DNA from 2 places in the Kribbella sp. CWNU-51 genome. Region 2 is predicted to be linked to the other one. Evidence: riboswitches for the same ligand, from Rfam matches in the RefSeq annotation. Region 2 holds a riboswitch; the other holds the start of a gene.
The links. A riboswitch is a leader RNA that binds a small molecule or an ion and turns the genes downstream of it on or off. The one in region 2 is predicted to bind cobalamin.
Positions count from the first base shown of each region.

Region 1: linked by a shared signal. The riboswitch ahead of ACXC9Q_RS34445 (ribonucleoside-diphosphate reductase subunit alpha) and the one ahead of ACXC9Q_RS24055 (putative cobaltochelatase) in region 2 are both predicted to bind cobalamin.

Region 1 covers NZ_JBSXMZ010000044.1:39,046-43,189, forward strand. Annotated here, with positions in the region: gene ACXC9Q_RS34445 (ribonucleoside-diphosphate reductase subunit alpha) at 1-2,548, opposite strand, end outside; cobalamin riboswitch at 2,682-2,837, opposite strand; gene ACXC9Q_RS34450 (DinB family protein) at 2,897-3,478, opposite strand; gene ACXC9Q_RS34455 (Fic family protein) at 3,567-4,144, opposite strand, start outside.
Region 2 covers NZ_JBSXMZ010000023.1:48,980-53,123, reverse strand. Annotated here, with positions in the region: gene ACXC9Q_RS24060 (ATP-binding protein) at 1-2,208, opposite strand, end outside; cobalamin riboswitch at 2,484-2,625, shown strand; gene ACXC9Q_RS24055 (putative cobaltochelatase) at 2,695-4,144, shown strand, end outside.

The DNA of each region.
Region 1 (4,144 bases), on a different contig from region 2:
CCCAGTTGGCCGTGTTCATGTCATGAGTACGACGCCGCTCGTCGCCGGTGTTCTTGCGGAGGTCGAGGAACTCCTCGACGTCGATGTGCCAGGTCTCCAGGTATGCACAGACCGCGCCCTTGCGCTTGCCACCGTTGTGGGCCAACCCGGCGACAGTCATGTAAGACTCGTCGATCTCGACCTCGAGGTCATGTACGACGGGAACCATCGAGGTTGCGCGGACCTCGCGCACGCGGGAGAACACCATGCCTTGGTGTGCGATCCAGTTGAACTTCCGTATGGGTGTGACGCCCACGAGTTCGGCGATTCCCGGCACGGCGGGAATGCGGAGATCAAACGTGTCCACCGGCTTCGAGAAGGTGATCTCGGATCCGTCAGAGCGACGACCTACGTGATGCCCCTCCCGGACGCGGTGCTGCCCGGCGGCGGGGATTCCGAGCCGGAGCAATTGGTAGCGCAGGCCGGCGGCGAGCTTTCGTGAAGTGGTCGTGAAGTAGATCTCCTTGCCACGAGATACGCTGCCGTCCGTTTCCAGCAGGCCCTGGATCAGCGCATGTGTTTGGGCAGGTGGCAGATGCGACAGCCGACGTGCGATGTGTTTCCGGTGTAGCTGGTCGTACAGGTCCTCGCCATCAAATGGCAGCGTAGGCTCGCCGCTGCCGACGATGCGTCCCGTCAGCCTGTCTCTTCTGGGGCCGCGTCCTGCCGCCCAGTGGATCTGCACGTAGGTATCACCGCGACTGGTCTCCCAGAAATGGATTTCGCGAGCTTTGAGGTACTCGCGCACGAACGACAAGTGTGTGTCGCGCTGCGGATTCCCTGACACACCCCACTGGCTGCCGTTCTTCGACATGTGGCCGTCACCGAGGAGGATGCCATACAGGCGCGCATCGTCCTCTGTCAGACCGTGAACCGGAATGACGTCCGTCGGGATGACCTGCCCGATGTAGTCACCCCTGCTGAGCATGCCGGCCTCGACCCAGGCTGCTGTGACCTTCTCCTTCGCGAGCCACTCGAGCGTGCGCTCATTGCCCTGCTCCATCGGTATGCCTTGAATCGCGTAGAGCGGATGGCCGGTGGTGACAGTGAGTGGCTCGATCGAGTGCTTGACATCGACCTCCACCATCGGGCCGTCCTGGTCGTACGTGAAAGTCTTCGTGACCTCGCGATAGCGACCGCTCGCAGCGAGCACGAGATCGCCCACCTCGATGTCGCGGATCGCGGTTGGGCCGTCTGCAGCGTAAACGAGGGTGTCCGGCGCAAAGCACTGGTTGACCGCGACGGCGGTGTCGTTGGCGATCTTCAGGAACGGTACGACGCCCTGCGACTCACCGTTGGTGCCGCGGATCTTGGCGCCGATCCCGCGGACCGGCGTCCAGTCGTTGCCGAGGCCGCCGGAGTACTTGGCGAGCAGGGCGTTGTTCCGGATGCCGTGGAAGATGCCGGCCAGGTCGTCGTCGACCGTGGTCAGGAAGCACGACGACAGCTGCGGCCGGGTGGTGCCGGAGTTGAACAGCGTCGGCGTGGAGGACATGAACCGGAACGAGCTGAGCAGTTCGTAGAACTGGATCGCGCGCGCCTCCCGGTCGTCCTCGCGCAGCGCCATCCCCATCGCGACCCGGAGGAAGAACGCCTGCGGCAGCTCGAACCGGACCTTGTCGATGTGCAGCAGATACCGGTCGTACAGCGTCTGGAGAGCGAGGAAGGTGAAGTCGAGATCGCGCTCGGGACGGATCGCGGCGGCGAGCCGGTCGAGGTCGAAGGTGGCCAGCTCGGGATCGAGGTGACCGGCGTCGATACCGACCTGGACGTAGCGCGGGAAGTAGTCCGCGTAGGCCGCGGTCATGTCGGCCTGGCTGGCCTGCCGTGGCTCACCGTGCACGCGGCCGAGGGCCTCGCGGCGGATCTGGTCCAGCAGCAGGCGGGACGCGGCGAAGCTGTACTGCGGCTCGGTCTCGACGTAGGACCGGGCGGCCATCACCAGCGCGAGCTCGACCTCGTGCTGAGCGATGCCGTCGTAGCAGGAGCCGAGAGTCTCGTCGAGGATCAGCTCGGGATCGACCGAGTCGAGCCCGTCGGCCGCTTCCGCGACGATCACCCGCAGCCGGTCGATGTCCAATGGCGCGGTGCTGCCGTCGGCGGCGCGCACCGAGAGCGCGGGCCGCTCGGCGATCCCGGCCGGGTCGGATGGTGTCCTGGCCTTGGTCCGCTCTTCGCGGTACAACACATAGGCCCGGGCGACCTGGTGCTCACCGGCGCGCATCAGCGCCAGCTCGACCTGGTCCTGGATGTCTTCGACCTGGACGCTGCGGCGAGTGTCGCCGCGGCTGGTCAAGGCGCCCACGACCCGGCCGGTCAGGTCGGCCACCAGGTCGCGGACCCGGTGGGTCGCGCCGGCGTCGGCGCCCTCGACCGCGAGGAACGCCTTGCTCATGGCAACAGAGATCTTGGTCGGATCGAACGCGGTGCTGCTGCCGTCACGGCGGACGACGGTCAGCTGGATCGGCTGGTCGGTCGTCACCGCGGAGGATGACGAAGCAATAGTCACAGGTGTGCTCTCCACAAGAGTTCGGAGGACCGTTACCGCACGGATGGGCGCATGACGAGACAGGCAGCTCCGGCCGGGAACGCTGCCGCCACGCCCTGCGACCCACCCGCGAGGTCTCGGACCGCACGCACCGGCGGTGCGCGCGCCGGTGGCAGGTATCCGGACTCGCGGACAGTCTCCGCTCACCGTTGCGGGGCAGCTCCGGATTCGCACCGGATTCCCCTGTTGCCTCGGCGTGGCCCACATCTTGTGCTGCCAACCACTCCGAACCACCAGCAGTAGTGATGCTAGGTGGATTGCACTAGATCTTGTGGTAGCGCCACGCCGCGTGTCGCACATGTTGTGGTTTCAGGCTGCGACCGCATAGAGATCCTGGAGCGTCATGATCTCCGAGCCGTGGTGGATGAGCTCGCGGTTGAGCCGGAGCGCGACGTGACCGAACGGCTCACCGGCGTCCAGTTCGGTCGCCTGGCTCAGGCCGACCGTCATCACCTGCTCCTCGTCCAGCGCGGCGATCGAGTCCTGCCAGGCGTCCACCCAGTGCGTCAGCCAGGCGACCGCGTCCCGGGCGTTGCCGTGCAGTGTGATGTCGGCGCGGCCCTGTTGGCTCTCGCCGAAGGTCCACTCCCAGCGCTCGAAGAATGTCTCGGTCAAGTGGGCGATCAGCCAGGCGATCGTCCGTGGCCCGCGATGATCCGGCTCGTCCGGCCACTGCGCCACCCACTCCCCGGATCCGAGGGACCGGAATCCACCGAGGTAGTGCCGTCGTACGACGGTCAGGGCCTCACTGCTCGGACGCCAGAAGTACTGCTCGTCGGTCAGTTGGGCGAGCCGGCCGGACAGCACCATCCAGCTGAAGCCGAGCTGGCCTCGCACCATCGCCATCGCCGATGGTCGGTGCAGGATCTCCCAGTCGAACGGCTCCGGCATCACGATTCATCCCGCTCCCCGTCAGGCGCCTCGATTTGAGACGCGATCGAACATGTGTTCGAATTGTGTCCCGACGGAGAGGAGAAAGTCAATGCGGACGGTGTGTTGGTTCTGGCCTCGACGGCACTGGTCTGCTAGGCGGTTCGATCCGGGTATCGGCCGCCGGGCTGGCGAAGCGCCGCTCGAGCAACGTGAACGCGTCGATCAGTTCGGGCGCCTCGTAGACGCGGTTCCGGCGGCCGTCGGTGAGCTCGCGCAGGACGCGCGTCTCGACCAGGCGCGCGAGTCCTTGGTTGGCGGCCTGTTGAGACCGGTCGATGAGCCGCGCGGCCGCGGCAAGCGTGAGGACCGGGGCCGCGGGCAAGGCGTCGATCAACAGATCGGTCGCGGAGCCTGCGCGGACCGGCGCGGCCCGTTCGCGCCAGGCGGTCTTCAGGTCGGTCGCCGTCTGTTCGAACCGCGCGGCCTCCGCGGTGGCGTGACTGCATGCCATCGCGAACATCTGCAGCCAGGGATTCGCCGCCGACCGAGCCTTGATCGTGGTCGCCCGTCCGACATACCGGAAGGCTGTCAGCGCATCGATGTACTGCGTCGCATGCGTGGCGAGCGACAACGACACCGGCGGCACGGTCCGGGTGATGAGGCCGTCGGCCCGCAGGATCAGGT
Region 2 (4,144 bases):
GTCCGCAGCCGTCCCATCGGCGATCATCAGCTCGATGCCGACTCTGGTGACGCGCGGGCGGGATGGGTTGAAGTCGTCGGAGATCAACTCCAACGCCCGATCGAAGTGCTGTCGTGCTTCTTCGTTCCGCCCTGACCTGACGGCCAGCCCGCTGGCAGCCAGCCTGACAGTTGCTCCAGGGATCCCGGCGGATCGTCCCGCCAACGCGGACCGTAGCAGGACCCGGCACTCGTCCCAGCGGCCGAGGGTGAACAGTTCTTCGGCGGCCAGGCCGGCTAGGAAATATGCCCAGGCGCCGACCCCGGAGGCGACCGCGTCGAAGTAGGCCGCGCGGGTGGCCTCGGCTGCGTCGGCCCACCGGCCGAGCCCGTGCAGGGCATGGAAACGGACGATGGCGGCTTCGGTGGCGGTGGCTGTATCTCCACACGCTGTCGCCAACTGCACTGACCGCTCCGCCTCGGCGAGCGCGGCCAGCGGCGCGGAAGCCATCGACACCGCAGCTGGAGCCTCCAACACCGCCGCGTGTGCGCAGAGCGCCCGCCCAAGGGCCTGCGTCGAGCCTGAGAGGTGGCCGATTCGGACGGCTTCCTCCGCGTGGATCGTGTCACTCGGCAGGCCGTGGAAAGACTCGGTCGCAGCTAGCTCGGCGAACGCGACGGCGCGTTCTGCACTCTCAGGGAGGTCCGTCGTCAGCTCGATCGCTTCGAGGAACTCTTCCAGGTCGGCCATCGCCGGCGTCGTCGATTGCCAGCGGCAGTTGGCCCTCGAGACCAGTAGATCACTGGCCAGCAGCGGCTGCTGCTTCCTGTTCACCAGACTCAGCGCCTCCGTGAGGAGCGTGACTGAAACCTCGGGCCAGCCTGCCCGCTCGCAGACTGCGCTCGTTCGCCGTAACAGGGCGATTCTCTCGTCGCGGCCGCCGCGGATGGTCGGTGACACCGTTTCCCAGACAGCACACGCGCGGCGGAGCTGGATCGCCTCTTCCGTTGGCGCCCTCAGACTCGCCGCGTGATCGGCTGCCACGAGGGACCAGTGGTAGGTGGCGTCGATGTTTCCGGCTCTCTCGTTGTGGATCGCCAGGTCCGCAGCCTCAACCTCGGTGGGCCGCGATTCGAGTACGCGGATGTAGTCGGCGTGGAGCTCCTTGGCTTGGTTCGGTGGCAGACCGTCGTACAGGACCTCGGCGAGGAGCGGGTGCCGGAACCAGGAGGTTCCGTCGGGTGCGGTTTCCACGACACCGCGGTCGTGGGCCTCCGCGCGACAGGAGGCGATCGAGCTCGCCTCGAGTCCGTGGCCGGCGGCGACCTCGGTCAGTACGGCCGATGAGGTCGGTCGGCCGCCGACGGCGAGGATTCTGGTGACCAAGCGGGCCTGGTCCGACAGGCTGTGCCAGGCGGCGAGCAGGGCTTCGCGGAGCGCAGCGGGAACGGTGGCCGGGAGAGTGCGCTCAGCGCCGGACAGACCGCTGACCATCAGTTCGACGAGGTAGGGGTTGCCGTCCGACCTGTCGAGGACCTCGGCGGCGAGTTCGATGTCGGGCGCCTGGCCGAGCAGTCCTTCGATCTCGCTGCTGGTGCCGTCCAGGTCCAGCGGATCCAACCGGAGCTCACCGAAGAAGGGCATCCGGCGCATGTCGGCGAGCCAGGAGTGGAGGGGGTGCCCCTCGCCGCGTTCCTCCGTCCTGCACGTGGCCAGCAGTACCAACGGCTGGGAGCGGAATCCGGCGATCAGGTAGGCCATCGCATCCAGCGAGGCCACGTCGGCCCATTGCAGGTCGTCGACGACCACCACTGTCGGCCGTCGTACCGCGATCCGATTGAGCACGAGGTCGACGAGCATCGGAAGCCTCCTGGTGTCGCCGCCGCCGCTGACGCCGAGCGACGGCAGCAAGGCACTCAGCCCGTCGGTCCCGGCGAGAGTTTCGGCCCTCTCGTCGGCATCCGCTCGGCTCAGCCAGTCCTGCAAGGCGCCGGCGATCGGGGCGAACGGGACCGACGCGCCACCGAAGTGCACGCTCGATCCCCAAAGCACGTTCAGCTGCGAATCGCCGCAGACCTCACGGGCGAGGCGGGTCTTGCCGATGCCGGCTTCGCCATGGATGACGATCGCGTGCGGTACGCCGGCCACGGCATCGAGCAGCACATCGCCGAAGAACCGTTGTTCGGCTGCGCGTCCGGCGAAGCGATGATCGGGCCGCAGACCCCCCATGCGTCCCCAGTCAACACCCGGAGCCGTGCCGACGGGAGCCCTCGACCTGTCCGGCTACCGCCCGTAGGCAAACGGGTTGCCGGTGTGCCGAAGGACGGGTAGTGGTCAGCCCCAGCCTCGACACCCCCGCGTGCACGGCGGCCGCGACCCGGCGCCGGGCGGACTACTACCCGTCCTTCGGTACGCGTCTCCGTCGGCCGATGCACCTCGTGAGGCTCGTGTCGACGTGGGGGTTGCCACGTGACCGTGGTGGTTGCCGGGTGGGCGGGGTGTGCCATGATCGGGCCGACGGTTGTGGAGGAACACCGGTGACCGGCTGAGGCCGGGAGTCCGGGGCGGTCCCGCCACTGTGACCGGGCCTGATCGAAGTCGACGCGGCCCGGGAGCCAGGACATCCGCGTCCGTCCGCCGGGCCGCGGTCACCGCGGTACGGCGTACCAGCCGTGGCGGGCGTGGATACCCGCTCGACGAAGGGACCCACCGCCGATGCGGCCAACCTCACCGTCCACCGGATTCCCGTTCACCGCCGTGGTCGGAATGGACGACCTTCAGCTCGCCCTGATCCTGGCGGCCATCTCGCCGGCGATCGGCGGGGTGCTGATCCGGGGCGAGAAGGGTACGGCGAAGTCGACCGCGGTCCGCGCGTTGACCGAGATCCTCCCGCCGGTGGACGTCGTACCGGGCTGCCGGTTCTCCTGCGACCCCGAGCACCCTGACGACACCTGCCCCGACGGACCGCACCACAGCACGGAGGCCCTCAACCGGCCGGCCCGGCTGGTCGAGTTGCCCGTCGGCGCGACCGAGGATCGGGTGCTCGGGTCGCTGCATCTGGAGAAGGCGCTCGCCGAGGGCATCACGGCGTACGAACCCGGTCTGCTTGCTGCCGCGCACCGCGGACTTCTGTACGTCGACGAGGTCAACCTCCTGCACGATCACCTGGTCGACGTACTGCTCGACGCCGCCGCGATGGGCCGCGCGACCGTCGAACGTGACGGGGTGTCCGTCACGCACCCGGCGCGCTTCGTCCTGGTCGGCACGATGAACCCGGAGGAGGGCGAGCTCCGACCGCAGTTGCTCGATCGCTTCGGCCTGAGCGTCGACGTCGTCGCCAGCCGTGATCCTGCCGTGCGTGTGGAGGTGATGCGGGCGCGGCTCGCGTACGAGGCCGATCCGGCGGGCTTTGTTGCGCGGCACGACGGACCGCAGCGGGAGCTCGCCGAGCGCATCGTCAAGGCGCGCGACCTGATCACCGAGGTGATCCTGACCGACGCCGCGCTCCGGCAGATCGCCGAGATCTGCGCGTCCTTCGACGTTGACGGCATGCGCGCTGACCTGGTCACCGCGCGTACGGCGGTCGCCCACGCGGCCTGGTCCGGCCGCACCGTCGTCGAGGTCGACGACGTCCGCGCCGCCGCCAAACTCGCCCTGCCCCACCGCCGCCGCCGGAACCCCTTCGACGCCCCCGGCCTCGACGAGGATCAACTAGAACAAGCCATCCAAGACAGCACACCACCACCCAACCCCGACGACGACCCGGATGGCCCGGGTGGGGGAGCGGACCCCGCAGACGACGGCAGCCCGGCCGACGCAGACCGGTCGGACGCGAACCAGTCCGACGCGGGCCGGGTGGATGCGGACTCGGCCGCCTCGGATGGTGCTGAGTCCGGCACCGACCCGGACTCGGCGGCCCACGGCGCGGGCCGGGAGGACGGCGCGGATGCCGGCGATGTGGGTGGCCGGCCGGCGCCGGTCGGCGAGGTGGTCGGAAGCTCCGAGCCCTACAAGGCGCGACTGCTCAGCGTGCAGGCCGCGGGCGCCGGTGTCGCCGGGCGGCGGTCCCGGGCGATCACCGAGGTCGGGCGCGTGGTGGGTGATCGCGCCCGCATCGGGCGCGAGGCTGGACGTCCGCATCTGCTGGCGACCATCCGGTCCGCCG